Longimicrobium terrae: one gene and its partner. Each later gene encodes a partner of the first gene's protein in a complex. Links are inferred from orthologs where the notes say so. Each region holds a gene or a part of one and is shown in the gene's direction. Other genes may lie near its edges. The genes, in order: uvrA and mfd.

Evidence for each region.
Region 2: the proteins of uvrA (region 1) and mfd are in contact, whole or in part, in a crystal structure (PDB 4DFC), measured with the Escherichia coli proteins. The link is inferred for Longimicrobium terrae from one-to-one orthologs.

The regions. Positions count from the first base shown.
Region 1 is NZ_JACHIA010000021.1:424-7,136, forward strand. Bases 120-3,539 are described here. They hold uvrA (excinuclease ABC subunit UvrA), read left to right. Parts: upstream 120-426; coding sequence 427-3,339; downstream 3,340-3,539. Outside these bases: HNQ61_RS23090 (hypothetical protein), read left to right, coding at 3,544-4,287; HNQ61_RS23095 (hypothetical protein), read left to right, coding at 4,409-5,599; HNQ61_RS23100 (alpha/beta hydrolase), read left to right, coding at 5,632-6,414; HNQ61_RS23105 (DUF2939 domain-containing protein), read left to right, coding at 6,621-6,713. UniProt on the Escherichia coli protein: The UvrABC repair system catalyzes the recognition and processing of DNA lesions. UvrA is an ATPase and a DNA-binding protein. A damage recognition complex composed of 2 UvrA and 2 UvrB subunits scans DNA for abnormalities.
Region 2 is NZ_JACHIA010000003.1:311-10,745, forward strand. Bases 3,351-7,236 are described here. They hold mfd (transcription-repair coupling factor), read left to right. Parts: upstream 3,351-3,697; coding sequence 3,698-7,036; downstream 7,037-7,236. Outside these bases: HNQ61_RS06130 (M20/M25/M40 family metallo-hydrolase), read right to left, coding at 22-1,641; HNQ61_RS06135 (DUF4384 domain-containing protein), read right to left, coding at 1,688-3,142; HNQ61_RS06145 (peptidylprolyl isomerase), read left to right, coding at 7,244-8,791; HNQ61_RS06150 (peptidylprolyl isomerase), read left to right, coding at 8,940-10,241; HNQ61_RS06155 (S4 domain-containing protein), read left to right, coding at 10,238-10,435. UniProt on the Escherichia coli protein: Couples transcription and DNA repair by recognizing RNA polymerase (RNAP) stalled at DNA lesions. Mediates ATP-dependent release of RNAP and its truncated transcript from the DNA, and recruitment of nucleotide excision repair machinery to the damaged site.

The DNA.
Region 1 (6,713 bases):
GCCGCAGTCCGCGCAGGCGGACTTCGTGTCTTTTGAGGCGCGGTTTCAACCGCCGGGCCGGAACCCGCCCCCCCACACCAACCTCTCCTCGTCACGAATCTGGGGTGTGCTCCCTCTCCCACGTCTGTTTGTGGGAGAGGGTCGTCGTGCGCAGCACGCGGGGTGAGGGCCACGAGGCGGTGGGCGCGCGCCGGTTGTCCGTTCCCTGCACCGGGGACGGTTGGCAGCTGATTCCGCCTCTCCGCACGAAGCCGCGGCCCGCGGTCCGCGCCCCGTTCTCCGCCTCCCCGCATCCCCGTCCGTCAACCTCCGCGGCACCCGCCGCACCGCCCCCGCCCGCCCATCCGCCGCAAGCGCGGGTGAACAAATGTGTTCGGCGTTCGCTGGACGGTTGAAAGCGGGCGCCCGTTGCGGTAAGTTTTCGGGATGGCAGAAGAAAACCTGATCGTCCGCGGCGCACGCGAGCACAACCTCCAGAACATCGACGTCGAGATCCCCCGCGACCAGCTCACGGTAATCACCGGGCTGAGCGGGAGCGGCAAGTCGTCGCTCGCCTTCGACACCATCTACGCCGAGGGGCAGCGGCGGTACGTGGAATCGCTTTCCGCGTACGCCCGCCAGTTCCTGGGCATGATGGAAAAGCCCGACGTCGACTCCATCGAGGGGCTCTCGCCGGCCATCTCCATCGAACAGAAGACCGCCGGGCGAAACCCGCGGTCCACCGTCGGCACCGTCACCGAGGTGTACGACTACCTGCGCCTGCTCTGGGCACGCGCGGGCACCCCCCACTGCCCCACCTGCGGCAAGCCGGTCGCCCGGCAGAGCGCGCAGCAGATCGTGGAACGGCTCATGGAGCTTCCGGCCGGCACCTGGCTGGAAGTGCTCGCCCCCGCCGTGCGCGGCCGCAAGGGCGAGTTCCGCGACCTGTTCGAGGAAATGCGCCGCAAGGGCTTTACCCACGCGCGCACCGACGGCGAGGTGCACCGCCTGGAAGAGCCCCCCGTGCTCAACCGCCGCTCCAACCACGACATCAGCATCTACGTGGAGCGCAAGGTGGCGGTGGATGGCGAAAACCGCTCGCGCATCGCCGACGCGGTGGAGCAGGCGCTGCGCTCCGCCGACGGCGTGGTGCAGGTTGTGGCGCACACGCCGGACGCCGTCGATCCGGAGCCGGAGCTGTTCAGCGAGCACTACGCCTGCGCGGAGTGCGGCGTCAGCATCCCGGAGCTGGAACCGCGGCAGTTTTCCTTCAACTCCCCCTACGGCGCCTGCACGGCGTGCGGCGGCCTGGGCACGCGCAAGGAGCCGGACCCGGACCTCGTCCTGGCGGACCGCTCGCTCTCCATCCTGGAAGGCGTCGTCCTTCCCTGGGGCGTGCCCCGCGGCCATCTGCGCGGGACGATCCTGGAAGGGCTGGCCGACGCGGTGGGCTTCGACCTCAACACTCCGTGGCAGGAACTGACGGACGAGGTGCGCCGCCTGCTGATGTACGGCGCGGACGACAAGGGCGCGCCCAAGGGTGGCAAGGCCATCAGCAAGAAGCTGAAGTGGGCCGGCATTCTGCGCGACGTGGAGCAGCGCTACAAGGAAAGCAGCAGCGACTCCGTGCGCGAGACGCTGGAAGAGTACATGAGCACCCTGGCGTGCGGCACCTGCCACGGCGCGCGGCTGCGGCCCGAAAGCCTGGCCGTCACCGTCGGCGGGCGCTCGCTGGGCGACATCGTGGCCATGCCGGTGGCGGAGTCGCTGGGCTTTTTTGAGTATGTGGACGGCCTGCCGACCATGTCGCGCGACATCGCCGCGCCCATCCTCAAGGAAGTGCGCGAGCGGCTGTCGTTTCTGGTCAACGTGGGGCTGGAGTACCTGACGATGGGCCGCTCGGCGGAAACGCTCAGCGGCGGCGAGGCGCAGCGCATCCGCCTGGCCACGCAGATCGGCTCGCGGCTGGTGGGCGTTCTCTACATCCTGGACGAGCCCAGCATTGGCCTGCACCAGCGTGACAACGAGCGGCTGCTGGAAACGCTCAAGCAGCTGCGCGACCTGGGCAACACCGTGCTGGTGGTGGAGCACGACGAGGACACCATCCGCGCCGCGGACTACGTCGTCGACCTGGGCCCGCGCGCGGGGCGGCACGGCGGCAAGGTGATCGCCGCGGGTTCGGTGGATGACGTGACCGCGGCGGAGGAGTCGCTTACCGGCGCTTACCTGCGCGGCGAGCGTCGCATCGAGATTCCCGTGGAACGGCGGATCCCGGTGGAGGGGCGCGAGCTCACCATCCGCAACGCGCGCGAGCACAACCTGCGCGGGCTGGACGTCAGCATTCCGCTGGGCTGCTTCGTGGCGGTGACGGGCGTGTCGGGATCGGGGAAGTCGACGCTGATCAACGACATCCTGTGGAATGTGCTGGCGCGCAAGTTCTACCGCGCCAAGACGGTGGCCGGCGCGCACGACTGCATCGACGGGCTGCAGCTGCTGGACAAGGTGGTGGACATCGACCAGTCCCCCATCGGCCGCACGCCCCGCTCCAATCCCGCCACGTACACCGGCCTTTTCACCGTCATCCGCGACCTGTTCGCGGAGCTGCCGGAAAGCAAGATGCGCGGCTACACGCCCGGGCGCTTCAGCTTCAACGTCAAGGGCGGGCGCTGCGAGGCGTGCCAGGGCGACGGCCTGGTGAAGATCGAGATGCACTTCCTGCCGGACGTCTACGTTCCGTGCGAGGTGTGCCGCGGCAAGCGCTACAACCGCGAAACGCTCGAGGTGTTCTACAAGGGCCACTCCATCGCCGACGTGCTGGAACTGACGGTGGATGAAGGGCTTGAGCTGTTCGACGCCGTCCCTCGCCTGAAGCGCTCGCTGCAGACGCTGTCGGACGTCGGTCTCGGCTACATTCACCTGGGCCAGGCCGCGACGACGCTTTCGGGCGGCGAGGCGCAGCGGGTGAAGCTGGCGACGGAGCTGAGCAAGCTGGCCACCGGGCAGACGTTCTACATCCTGGACGAGCCCACGACGGGGCTGCACTTCGAGGACGTGCGGATGCTGCTGGAGGTGCTGCACCGGCTGGTGGAGCGGGGCAACACGGTGCTGGTGATCGAGCACAATCTGGATGTGATCAAGACCGCGGACTGGATCATCGACCTGGGGCCGGAGGGCGGGCCCAAGGGCGGCGCGGTGGTGGCGGCGGGAACGCCGGAGCAGGTGGCGCAGGTGGAGGGATCGTTCACCGGGCGGTTCCTGCAGACGCTGCTGGGCAAGACCGCGCCCGCGGAAACACCGGCCGCCCCCGCGGAGCCGGGCACCCGCAAACGCGGCCGGCCGCGCAAAACTGAGAACGCGTGATGAACTGAGGGCCGCTCTCCGGAGCGGCCCTTCGCGCGTCCGGGGCAGATGGTCGTGAACAGCCGGTCATCGCCGTCCGATGGGGGCGGTGAAAGGCGGTCACGGCCGGCGCGGCTTGCGGCAGACGTTTTCGGCGGATATTCATCCGTTCCCGCTCCGGCCGCGCTTTCGGCCCTCCCTCGTCACCCGATTCTGATTCCATCCGTGCGATACCGCCTGCTGCTTCTGTCGAGCCTTGCCTTTGCCGCCGCCGCGCCCGGTGCGGCCTCCGCGCAGGATTCCCAGCTGCCGCTGGAGCCGGGCTGCGTGCGCGAGCGGATGCCGGCCCGCAGGGCGCGTCCGGACCGCCGCCGGCCGGAGGAGATCCGCCGCGACTCCACGAACAAGTCCATTCGCGACACCGTTCAGGCGCGCATCATGGAGGCGGCGCGGCAGGCCGGCGTCGCGGAACCGTACGGCGACCTGGTGGTGGAGTTCGTGAACCACCAGACCGGCGCCACGCGGGCGTTCGTGGACGCCAACGTGGCGGGCGACGTGGTGCAGGGCGTGCTGGACCAGGCCGCGCCTCTGCTGGCCACGCTTCCCGTGGAAGACGAGTACTTCGTGGTCTCCCTGCCCCAGCGCACCGAGCCGCCCCTGGCGCCGGGGACGGAATACATCGAGTGCCCTCCCGTTCCGGTGAACGGGCCCGCGGTCCGCGCCGCGTTTCAGCAGTTGATGCTGGCCAATCCCGGCATGGACGGCGCCATGAACCTCCGGCTCCGCTTTCTGGTGAGCCGCAACGGGCACGTCCTCTACAGCTATCTCAGCCGCGGCTCGGTGGACCCGCAGGTGAAGCCGGCCTTTGTGGAGCTGGCCCGGCTGTACGTTTTCCGCCCGGCGACGGTCAACTATGAGCCGGTGAACGTCTGGACGGAGCAGCCCCTGTCTCTGGTGAGCGAGCCGTAGCACCTGTGGCCGGCATCCCGGGCCCGGCGGGGCCCGGGATGCGCTCCGCTTCCGCAAGTCCGCCGTCCGCCGTAGCTTGTGCGCAGTGCCTCCCCGCGGTTCCCGCACCCCCGCAGTCCCCATGTCCAGCTCCCACCCGCTGCTGCGCGGATTCGTCCGCGTGCTTTCCGCCACCTCGTTTGCGCTGGGCGCGCTGACGCTCATCGGCTTCGTGCAGGAGGTCCGGCTGAGCGGCGCCGGCTTCAGCATCCATTTGCTGGTGATGATGGTGCTGCTGAGCGCGGGCGGGCCGGCGGCGGCCATGCTGGCGCTGGTGCTGGCGTTCCGCAGCTGGGACCGGCAGGACGCGCGCGTGCTGGCCACCTTTCTGGCCCTGCTCTCGTATCCGCTCGCCGGCGAATCCGTCTGGTGGATGCTGACGGCGAGCGGCCTTCCCCGCTGGGCCATGATGTCGCTGGACACGCTGCTCCCCCTGATGGCCGTGGCGGGAATGGCGATGCTCATCCGCTTCTCCGCCGTCTTTCCCCGCCCGCTGCACCCTGCGGACGTGCAGCCGCGCGCCCGCTCGCGCCCGGCCCGCGCCATCTCGGCCGCGCAGGCGTGGACGATGGATGAGCGGAACCTGCGCCGCACCGCCGCGTGGTTCTGCGCGATCGTCGTCGTCATCCCGCAGATGGTGAACATCGCGATCGAGGGTGGCGGCGCGCGACTGCGGCTGGCGGGCGTGGCTGCCCGGTATGCCACCGTCGCCGCGCTGCTCGCCACGCTGGTGATCGCCCTCGCCAACCTGCGGGCCAGCTACCGCCGCGCGGATGCCCCGGAGCGGCGCCGCATTTTCTGGGTGCTGGAGGGGTGCGTGCTGGCCGCCGCCGTCGCGCTCATCGCCTCGGCGCTCCGGCTGCTGCAGAGCGCCACGGGATACACGCCGCCGGTTCCCTACTGGTTCGCGCTGTCGCTGCTGGCGGGCTTTCTGGGGCTGCTGGCCTGCCTTGCGTTCGCCATGTTCGGCTCGGGCGCGCTTGACCCGGCGCTCGCCATCCGCCGCACCGCCGTCGCCAGCGCGGTGGGATTGATGACGGTGATTCTCTTTGCCACGCTGGAGCAGGTGCTGCAGGGCTGGGTGGGCGCGCGGCTGGGGCTCAGCGACCGGGCGGGGGGCGTGCTCACCGGTGTCGCCGTCGGGCTGGCGTTCGAGCCCGTGCGCACCCGCACCATCCTGCTCGTGGAGCGGCTGATCGGCGCGCCGAAGCCCGCGGCGGACGCGCCCGCCGCCGCGTCCACCGTCCCCGCCGTTCCCGCCGCCCTCGCGTGACGCTAACTCGCGCCACCGTACTCCGCGCCGCCATGCGCTATCTGCTCCTGCTGGGCCTGATCTACGCCGGGTTCTCGCTGCTGATGTGGGTGGCCGCGGACCGGCTGATCTTCATGCCGCCGGCCGCGCGCTACGCCCGTACGCCCGACATCCTGCTGCTGCCGCGCGACGGGGGCGGCGTGGTGGCGGCCGTGCACCTGCGTAATCCGGACGCGCGGTACACCGTGCTGTACAGCCACGGCAACGGCGAAGACCTCGCGCAGGACATGCCCTTTCTGCGCGACCTGCGGGACGCGGGCTTCAGCGTGCTGGCGTACGACTACAGCGGCTACGGCCTCAGCACCGGCCGTCCGTCCGAGCAGGCCGCCTACCGCGACGAGGACGCCGCGTTCGACTACCTCACCCGCGCCGCCGGGGTGCCCGCGGACCGCATCATCGTCCACGGCCGCTCGCTGGGCGGCGGGCCCGCGGCGGATCTGGCCGCGCGCCGCCCTGTCGCGGGATTGATTCTGGAAAGCACCTTCACCAGCGTCGGCGGGGTGTTCAGCCGGGTGCGGGTGCTGCCGTTCGACCGGTTCCGGACGGTCGACAAGCTCCCCCGCGTCACCGCGCCGGTGCTGGTGATTCACGGCACCTCGGACGAGGTGATTCCGTTCGCGCACGGGCAGCGGCTGCGCGCCCTCGCCCCGGGGAACGCGCGCGAGTTCTGGGTTCAGGGCGCCGGGCACAACGATCTCGTGTTCGTCGCGGGCGAGGCGTACTGGCACACGCTGCGCGATTTCGCCGCCTCGCTCCCCGCGCCGCCGCCGCGCTGAATCACTGGTGCGGTTGAGGGTGGATCGGCCGCGGCGTACTCCGAGGCGCCGACTGCCCGGATCACCCCGCCTGAAACCGTGGTGCGCATCCGCCCGTTCTGGATGCCGGATCGCGTCGCGCCCGGCCTGTCTCGGCCCGGCACCCGCGCGGCACCAGCGGGTACACATCCGCCTCGCCCCATCCCCGATCTTCCTGGAGTTCTTCCATGCGCCGTCGCGGTACGCTGTTCCCCTTTCTGGCCCTGGTCGCGTGCGCGGTTGCCGCGTGGCTGTACTGTACGCCGTACCTGGCCATCCGC
Region 2 (10,435 bases), on another replicon or contig:
CTGCGGCGGACATCGTGTGGATCAGCGGGTCATGCGGCGCACTTCCTCCAGCCCGCGCGGGTCCCAGCGCGGGCGCTCCTGCGCGTTGGCGATCTCGTTGACCAGGTAGAACACCATCCGCGAAATGCGCGCGGCCTTGTCGGTGTCGATCTTCTCCACCTCGTCCGAGGGCAGGTGGTAGTCCGGGTGCACACCGCTGAAGAAGAACAGGGCGGGCACTTCCTTGCGCGCGAAATTGAAGTGGTCAGAGCGGAAAAAGAAGCGCTCCTGCGGCCAGATGTCGTCGCTGAGCGTAAGCGAAAGCTCCGGATGCTGGCGCCCCACGAAGTTGGCCACCTGCCCCAGCGTGGAGTAGTTCTTTCCGATCACGACCACGCTGTCCGGGCTGTTGCGCCCGATCATGTCCACGTTGACGTTCGCCACGATCTGCCCCAGCGGCACCGTGGGATGGTCCGAGAACCATTCCGAGCCCAGCAGCCCCTTCTCTTCCCCGCTCACGTGCAGAAAGATGATGCTGCGGCGGGGCCGCGCGCCCAGCCGCGCGAACGCCTCGGCCACTTCCAGCAGCCCCGTGGTGCCGCTGGCGTCGTCATCCGCGCCGTTGTAGATGCTGTCGCCGTTCACCGGCCGTCCCACGCCCACGTGGTCCATGTGCGCGGACAGCACCACGTACTCATTGCGCAGCGCCGGATCGCTTCCCGGAAGAATGGCGACCACGTTGGGCGCGTTGCGCTCGTCGGCGTTCTCCATCGGCAGTGCGCCGCTCGCCGTCACCCCGGCCAGCACGACCGGCGCGGCGGCCGGAGCGCGCCACTGCTCATCCAGCGACATCCCCGCCGTACGAAAGAACTGCTGCGCGGCGCCATACGTCACGAAGTACTGCGGAAAGCCCGCCTCGCCACCCAGGCTGCGCGCGCCCGCCGCGGTCTGCCGCGTGTAGGCGGCAATGCTGTCCGCCGTCCACGACGGCTCCAGCACGTAGACGATCGCCGATGCGCCCGCCCGCTGCGCCGCCGTCGCCTGCCGGTTGCGCTCCACGCGCCAGTCGCGGCTCCCGCCGCTGCCCGGAAGCGCCGTCACCACCACGCGGTCGCGCAGGCTGCCCTGCGCCAGCACGCCGTCCGCGGCGCGCCCGGCATACACCAGCCCGGCCGAAGCCAGCGGCTGCGCCGTGCCGCCGCGCGCAAAGAAGTCGCGCCCCAACTGCAGGCGCTGCGAGCCGCCCGAACCCCGAAGTTCCAGCCCGGCGCCCGCCGCGCGAAGGCGGCGCAGCGGAAACGGCCACCACTGGTAAAAGGTGCTGTTTTCGCCGCCCGGCTGCATTCCCCACAGCTTGTACTGGTTCACCAGGTAGCTGGCGGCGATCTCCAGCTCCGGGCTGGGCGTATCGCGTCCGCGCATGCGGTCCGAGGCCAGGAACTCGATGCGGGCGTAGACGTCCTGCGGGGTGATGGTGGCCACCGCCTGCTCCATCGTCAGCCCGGGCGCCGCGGGGTGCGCGGGGAGGGGAGACGACTGCGCGCCCATGCTCATCGGCGGCTCGGAGGCCGGCGCGGGCAGGGGCGCGGGGGTGGACGCGGGCGCCGCGCAGGCAGACAGTGCCAGCGCGGCGGAAAAGGCGGCGTACGTGCGTCGCGTCATGAGGGGGCTCCAAGGGTGTGGGGGCGGGCCGGACGGCCCGCCCGCGTCACGCCCCGGGCGTCCGTGAGCGCGGGCTCGAAGACGACGAAGGGCGTGAAGACGAACCGCCGGACGATCCGCCGCTGGACCGGCTGCTGGACGGCGGCGACGACTCCCGGCGGGGCGCCGCCTCCCGCGGCGGCGCGGATTCCCGGCGCGGGGCCGACTCGCGCCGCGGCTCCGCCTGGCGGCGGGGCTGGCTTTCGCGCGCCGGCTCCGCTTCGCGCGCTGGGCGGCGCGGCTCGGAGCGGGGCTCCGACCTCGGCTCCGCGGTGCGCGGCTCCGACTGGGGGCGCCGCTGGAACGTGGGGCGGTCGCGGTTGGGCGCCACGGGGCGCCCCTGCTGCCGCGGCTCCTGCTGCGTTTCGCCGCCGTTGTCCGCGCGGCTGTCCGGAGGCGTTACGCGGGGCTCCGTGTCCGGCCGGCGCGACGAACCCGTCACGTCCGACGGGCGGGAGCCGCGGCTGGAAGGCCGCTCGTTCGCGCCCGACGATCCCACGCGCGGCTCGTACGAGCCTGGGCGCCGCGTGCTGCCGCGCACGTCCGATCCGCGGCTTTCCGGCGCGTTGCCGCGCACGTCGGCGCCGTCCTGCGGGCGCGGGCGGGGCGTGTAGCCGGCCCGGGCCGTGGGCGCGTTGCCCGCGGTGCGCTCCTTGTAGCCGTGCAGCGGCGGCGGCTGGCGGTGCGTGCGGTAGTAGTCGCCGTAGTAGGCCCGGCGGCTGCCGCGCCAGTAGCGCGTATCATAATAGTACCGCTGGCGGCCCAGGAAAATGCGCACCCGGTCGCAGCCGTACGAATCGTAGTCGTAGTACGAAATGTTGGTGTACCAGTCGCCGTAGCCGTCATAGCAGGCGTACCGCGGATAGCGGTAGCGGCGGCCCACGTGGTACGTGTAGTAGTCGGTGCTCTCGTACCCCTGCGCGTTCTCCGGCACCACGGTGCGGACGATCTCGTCCATGGCGTAGAACGGGTCGCCGTAGATGCTGCGGTTGGCGTCCCATCCGGCGTAGCGCGGGCGGTACAGGTCGCGCACGCGGTACAGCTCCAGCGGTTCGTCCAGCATCACGGCGAAGACGTAGCCCATCCCCACGCCGCCGCGCACGCGCAGGTAGTCCCACCCGCCGCGCGAGCCCAGGCTCAGGGTGCGGCCGCCGTCCACCCACCCGTCGTCGTCGTACGAGCGGGGGTAGAGGACGTCGACGTCGCCGTTGGTGTCGATGTGAAAGACGGCCAGGTAGCCGTCGCGTTCGGTTCGCACGTTCACCCGCATGCGGTCGCCCGAGCGGAAGACGTCGCCGCCGTTCATCCACACGCGTACGTCGCCGTTCTGCGCGGCGAGTGCGGCGGTGATGGCCGAGGCGCCGGAAAGCGTGGCCGGCACGAGGGGCGCGGACTCGGCGGCGGCCGGAACGGCGCCGAGCGCGGCGAGCACGAGGCCCGCGGCAAGAATTCTGGTTTTCATCAGTGGGTCTCCGGTGGAGCGGGGTTGAGCACCCATGCAGCGCGGCAAGCGCCGTTCCGAACCCGCCTCCATGCAACATACAAGGAAAGTGCTGGATGAACAAACGTTTCCGCCGCTCCACCGCGCGTCCCTGCGTCACCGTGCGGGGACGGGTGTTCTCGGAATGCGGACGATAGGGGAGAGTGCGTCAGTGCGGGGTGCGTGAGTGCGTTAGTGCGGAACTGCAGTACGAAAGTACGAGAGTGCGAAAGTGCAGCACCCTTGGACGGGGTCGGCTGTCCGCTGCGGTGTGTGAGGCGTATCCCCCTGCCGTTCCCCCCGCGTACCTCCGCTACCCCTGCGTCCTCCGCGTGAAACGGACGGCAGTCTCGGCGGGCACACACGCCTGGGACGGGGCGGAATTGCGGCGGTGGTTGACGCCCCGCACCGCACCACGGTACTTTTCCGGATTGTCCCACGCATCGCCAGGAGCCGCGCCGCGGCTTTTCCGGCGCGCCCGCGTTCCGCCCCGCTCCGCGGCGGGCGCCCTCCAGACGGGTCCCCCAACACCAGGCTGTGCCGCATCCGCTGCTGATCGACTCGTTCCAGACCGTTCCCGCGTTCCGCGACCTGGCCGCAGGCCTGCCGCGCGCGGGCGAGTCGGTGGTCGCGGCGGGGCTGGCGGGCTCTTCGCCGCTGCTGCTGCTGTCCGCGCTGCACCGCGCCCGGCCGGAGCGCATGTGGCTGGTGGTGACGAGCGGCCCCGAAGACGCCGAAATGGCGTCCAGCGACCTGGAATCGGTGCTGGGCGACACCTCCGTCTTTCTGTATCCCCAGCGCGAATCCCTTCCCTACGAGGAGGGCGAGCCGCACCTGGAGATCGGCGGTACGCGGGTGGAGGCGCTGGAGGCGCTGCTGAGCGGGCGGGCGCGCGTGCTGGTGACCACCGCGCGCGCCATGCAGGAGCTGTCGCCGGCGGTCGAGGGGCTGCGCGACCTGCGCCTGGAACTGCGCGCCGGCGACACGCTTCGCCTGCCGGAACTGTCGGCGCGCCTGGAGGAGATGGGCTTTGAGCGCGTCGCCACCGTGGAAGAGGTGGGGCAGTACGCGCTGCGCGGCGGCATCGTCGACGTGTTCGGCTTCGGATCGCCGGAGCCGGCCCGCATCGAGCTGCTGGGCGACGAGGTGGACAGCATCCGCTTCTTCGACATCCTGTCGCAGCTGTCCGTCCGCACGGTCAACGTGCTGCAACTGCTGCCCGTCGACCTGCGCAACCCGGACGGCATCGGCGGGGCGCGCCGCACGGAATCGGCCGGGTCCACCGAGGAGCGGCGGTCGCTGCTGGACTACCTGCCCGAAGACACGCTGATCGTGCACCTGCACGGCTCGGGAACGCGGCAGGAGCTGGACCGCACCTGGGCCGAGGTCGCGCGCCTGCACGAAAGCGAGGCGCGGCGGGGAACGAAGCCGGAGCCGCCGGAGCGCGTCTTTCTTCCGCCGGTGGACGCCGTCCGCCGCCTGGCCGCGTTTCCGCAGCTCTTCGTGGAAGAAGCGGGCGACCTGCCGGTGCAGCGCTGGGCCCGCTTCCGCGCGCTGCCGCCGCCCGCCATCGACCGCGACATGGGGCGGCTGGGCGAGCTGCTCAAGTCCGCCGCCCACGCCGGGGAGCGCTCGCTCGTCCTCTGCGACAACCAGGGACAGCTGGAGCGCCTGCAGGAGCTGCTGGACGACCTGAAGGTCGCCCGCGCGGTGGAGCTGGCCATCGGCTCGCTGACCGGCGGGTTCGTGCTGATGGACGCGGAGCCGCCGTTCCGCGTGCTGACGGACCACGAGATCTTTCGCCGCTCGCGCCGCATCCGCAGGCGGCGCCGGTTTCGCGGCGGCGCGGCGCTGGAAAGCGTGGCCGCGCTCAAGCCCGGCGACTACGTGGTGCACATGGACCACGGCGTGGGGCAGTTCCGGCGGATGGAGCGCGTCCGCCTGGGCGAGGAGGAGTTCGAGACGCTGGTGATCGAGTACGCGGGCGGCGAACTGCTGCGCGTGCCCGTGCACCGGGTGGACCTGATCGAGCGCTGGGTCTCGGACGATGACGAGGCCGCGCCGCCCAAGGTGCACCGCATCGGCGGCAAGGACTGGTCGCGCGCCCGGCAGAAGACGCAGAAGGCCATTCAGGAGATGACGGCCGAGCTGCTGGAGCTGTACGCCAGCCGCCAGGCCGAGCAGGGCTACTCCTTCAGCGCCGACACGCGCTGGCAGCGGGAGATGGAGTCCGCTTTCCTGTTCGAGGACACGCCGGACCAGCGCCAGGCCACGGAAGACGTCAAGCGCGACATGGAGTCGCCGCGCCCCATGGACCGCCTGATCTGCGGCGACGTGGGATACGGCAAGACGGAGATCGCCATCCGCGCGGCGTTCAAGGCGGTGCAGGACGGCAAGCAGGTGGCCGTGCTGGTCCCCACGACGATTCTGGCCGAGCAGCACCTGCACACCTTCAGCGAGCGGCTGGCGGACTTTCCCGTCAAGATCGAGGCGCTGTCCCGCTTCCGCACCGCCAAGGAGCAGAGCTCCGTGCTCGCCCGGCTGGCGACGGGGGATGTGGACATCGTCGTGGGCACGCACCGCCTGCTTTCGCCCGACATCAAGTTCCGCGACCTGGGACTGATGGTGATTGACGAAGAGCAGCGCTTTGGCGTGAAGCACAAGGAGATGCTGAAGCAGCTGCGCCGCTCGGTGGACGTGCTGACGCTGACGGCGACGCCCATTCCGCGCACCCTGCACTTTTCGCTGCTGGGGCTGCGCGACATGACGCTGATTCAGACGCCCCCGCGCGACCGGCAGCCCGTGATCACCCACGTGCTCCCGTGGACGGACGCCATCCTGGAAGACGCCATCCGGCGCGAGCTGGACCGCGGCGGCCAGGTGTTCTTTGTCCACAACCGGGTGGAAACCATCGGCGCCGTCGCGCAGAAGGTGCAGGCGATGGTGCCCGACGCGCGCATCGGCATTGCGCACGGGCAGATGCGCGAAAAGGAACTGGAAGAGGTGATGACCCTCTTTCTGGAGGGCGAGGCCGACATCCTGGTGGCCACGGCGATCGTGGAGGCGGGGCTGGACGTGCCCCGCGCCAACACGCTGATCGTCAACCGGGCGGACCACTTCGGCCTGAGCCAGCTGTACCAGATCCGCGGCCGCGTGGGGCGCAGCCATCACCGCGCCTACTGCTACCTGCTGGTTCCGGACGAGATCGAGGAAGACGCCGAAAAGCGGCTGCGGGTGCTGGAGCACTACACCGAGCTGGGCAGCGGCTACCGCATCGCGCTCAAGGACCTTGAACTGCGCGGCGCGGGTAACATCCTGGGCCAGCAGCAGTCCGGCTTCGTGCATGCGGTGGGGCTGGACACCTACCTGCGGCTGCTGGAGGAAACCATCCGGCAGATCCGCGGCGCCGGAACCGACGGCCCCGCCCCGCTGGCCGACGTTTCGGTGGACGGTACCGCGCTGATTCCCGACGCGTACATCCCCGACGAGGCGCAGAAGCTGAGCTTCTACCGGCGCCTGAGCCGCGAAACCACGCTGGACGGGATCGAGGCCGTGCGCCGCGAACTGCGCGACCGGTACGGCCCGCTTCCGGAAGAGGTGGAGAGGCTGCTGGGAACCGCCTCGCTGCGGCTGCTGGGCGGCGAGTTGGGGGTGGAGCGGCTGCTGGTTCGCCCGTGGGACGTGCGCCTGAACTTTCGCAAGGGCGTGGTGCCGCGGATGGCGTCGCTGCAGCGGGCGCTGCAGGCGTGGCAGTTCAGCGTGGAGGTTCGCCGCCCCCTTCCCCTGTCGCTCACGCTGACGCGGCACGGCACGGAGCCGATTCTGAACACCCTGGTCCCCGCCCTGCGCGACCTGGCGGCGGAAATGGCAAAATGAAAGTGCGTGAGTGCGGGGTGCGTCAGTGCGTGAGTGCGAACGGCACCGGGCACCGGGCACTCGGCACTGGGCACTCGCCGTTGAAGCACTCACGCACCCAGCACTGACGCACTACCGCACTTCTGTTCGTTCGACTTCCAGAGTGCCGGCGGGCCCGGGGGCCTTCCGGCGTGAACTCACAATCCAACCCCGGTCCGGAGAACACGAATGAAGTTGTCCCGCTGGGCGTTCATGGCCGCCCCGTTCGCCGTCGCGGCGTGCGGCATGGGTGGCGCCATGACGTCCCACACCGACGTGGTGGCCAAGGCCGCCGGCACGGAACTGCGCGTGGAAGACGCGGCGCAGATCCTGGCCGCCAATCCGCAGATTCCCGCCGACCCGCAGGTGGTTCGCGCGCTGGCCGACCTGTGGGTCGATTATTCGCTGCTGGCCACCGCGGCCGCCGAGGACACCAGCCTCAAGGTGCTGGACCTGGACGAGTTCGTTCAGGACGAGACGCGCGAGCAGACGGTGTTCCGCTACCTGGAAACCCAGGTGCGCCCCGACACCGTGATCGACGACGCGCGTCTGGAGCAGATGTGGAACACCGAAGGGCCCGGCGTAGAGATCCGCGCCCGCCACGTGCTGTTCCGCCCGGCGCCGGAAGCGACCCCGCAGCAGCGGCAGGCGCTGAAGGCCAAGGCCGAGCAGGTGCGCGCCCGCGCGGCCGCCGGTGAGGACTTCGCCACGCTGGCCAAGGAGTTCACCGAAGAGCCCGGCGGCAAGGAGCGCGGCGGCGACCTGGACTGGTTCGGCCGCGGCCGCATGGTGCCCCAGTTCGAGGAAGCGGCCTTCAAGCTGCAGCCCGGACAGGTGAGCCCGGTGGTGGAAACCCCGTTCGGCTACCACGTCATCAAGGTGGAAGACCGCCGCCAGCAGGCGCTGGGCGAGAACCGCGAGGCGTACCGCCAGCAGCTTCTGGGCAGCGCCCGGCAGCGCGCCGTGGGCACCTACGTGGATTCCATGAAGAAGGTGGCCAAGGTCACCATGGAGCCCACCGCGCTGGAAGCCCTGCGCGAACTGGGCGGCCAGGACAACCTGGAGCTGCGCGGCCGCGCGGCCAGCCGTTCGCTGGCCAGCTACCAGGGCGGCGAAATCACGGCCGGTGAACTGGCCACCCTGCTGCAGGGCGTGCCCGCCGGACAGCGCGAGCAGATCAAGACCGCCCCCGAGGCGGACCTGCGCGGCTTCGTGGAGAACGAGGCGCTCAAGGAGTATCTGTACGCCGACGCGCAGAAGAAGAACTTCAAGCTTTCCGCCGCCGCGGTGGACAGCATCCGCACCGGCACGCGCATGGGGATTCACCAGATCCTCGAGGCGTCCGGCCTGGCCAACCGCCGCTTTCCCAAGGGCAAGGCCGGCACCGGCGCCATTCAGGAAGCCGTGCGCCAGTTGATGGAGCAGGCCGTGGGCGGCCAGCGCCAGCTTCCGCCGCTGGGCAAGCTGGGCTTTGCGCTGCGCAACTCGTACGGCGCCGACGTGAACGCCGAGTCGTTCCAGCGCGTGGTGGACCGCATGAAGGTGATCCGCGCGTCGCAGCCGCAGCAGGGCCCGGGCGGAATGCCGGGCGGACCGCAGGGCATGCCGCCGGGCGCCATGCCTCCGGGTGCCATGCCCCAGGGCGCCCCGCCGCAGGGCCAGCAGGACCCCCGCGCGCAGCCGCAGGCCGCGCCGGGCGCCGCCCCCCAGGGCGCGGCTCCGCAGGGCCAGCGCTGACCGGGCCCCCGCGCCGCATGCCGGCGCGGGGAACCCCGGGCGGGTGAACAGGATATAAGCACGCGGCCGGTGCACCCCACGGGGTTCCCGGCCGCGTTTTCCGCCGGCTCCGGCCGGCCTTTTCTCGTTACCGTCCCCGATGGAACCGATGCGCACTCGCATTGCCCTGTTTGCCGCCGTGCTGGCCGCCGCTCCCGCGGCGGCCCAGACCACGCCCGCTCCCCAGCCCGGCGAAGAGGTCTGGGACGGCGTGCTGGCCGTGGTCGGCGACACCATCCTCCTTCGCTCCGACGTGCAGCTGGCGCTGGAGCAGCTTCGCGCCTCCGGCACTCCGGTTCCGGAAGACGCGGCGGGGCTGCAGCGCACCGTTCAGCAGATTCTGGATGAGCGCATCAACGACCTGCTGCTGCTGGAAGCCGCGCGCGCCGCCGGCACCGCGGTGAGCGACGCCGAGGTGCAGGCCGCCGTGGCCGACCAGGAGCGCCAGGTTCGCCAGCGCTTTCCCACCGAGGTGGCCTTCGCGGAGGCGCTCGCGGGTTCGGGGCGCACGGTGGAGGCGTACCGCACCGAGCTGGCCGCGCAGTTCCGCGACCAGACGGTGGTGCAGCGCTACGTGCGCAGGCGCATGGGCGAAATGGCGCCCGTGGCCATCACCGAAGCGGAGATTTCGGAGTTCTTTACGGCCAACCGCGAGCGCTTCGGCGTGCGGCCGGCCACCGTCACCTTTCAGCAGGTGATCGTGCGGCCGGTGGCGTCGGACTCGGCGCGGCAGGCGGCGCTCACCACCATTCAGCGCGTGCAGCGCGAACTGGCCGAGGGCGGCGACTTCGAGGTGCTGGCCCGCCGCTACTCGATGGACGGCAGCAAGGACCGCGGCGGCGACCTGGGCTGGTTCCGCCAGGGGCAGATGGTGCGCAACTTCGACCTGGCGGTGTTCAACATGCGCCCGGGGCAGACCAGCGGCATCATCGAGACGGAGTTCGGGTTTCACATCATCAAGCTGGAAAAGGTGCGCAGCGGCGAGCGGCAGGCGCGCCACATCCTCATCCAGCCGACCATCACCCCGGCGGACGTGGAGCGGGCCCGCGGGCGCGCGGACTCGGTGGCGACAGCGCTGCGCGGCGGGGCCAACCCGGCGGAGCTGGCGGCGCGCTACAACACGCCCGACGAGGCGCGCTTTCAGCGCGACATTCCGCTGGAGCGGCTGCCGGCGCCCATGTCGCTGGCGCTGACCGGGGTGGAGACGGGCGGCGTGGCCGGGCCGGTGCAGGTGGACGGCGGACCCAACCCCTCCTTCTCGGTGCTGCGTGTCTCCGAGCGCACCACGCAGGGCGAGTACACGCTGGACGAGCAGCGCGAGCGGGTGCGCGGCATCATCCAGGAGCAGAAGCAGATGCAGCGCCTGCTGGCCGACCTGCGGCGCGACACCTACGTGTCCATTCAGCTGTGAGCGAAGAGGGGCCGCTGCGGGTGGACGTGCTCCTTCACCGCCTCTGCCTGACCAAGAGCCGCAGCGAAGCCAAGGCGGCGTGCGAGGCGGGGGCGGTGACGATCGACAGCCGTCCCGCCCGCCCCGCCGACATGGTGACCGCCGGACGCCGGATTCACATCCGGTATCCGGCGCGGATCCTGGAAGTGGAACTG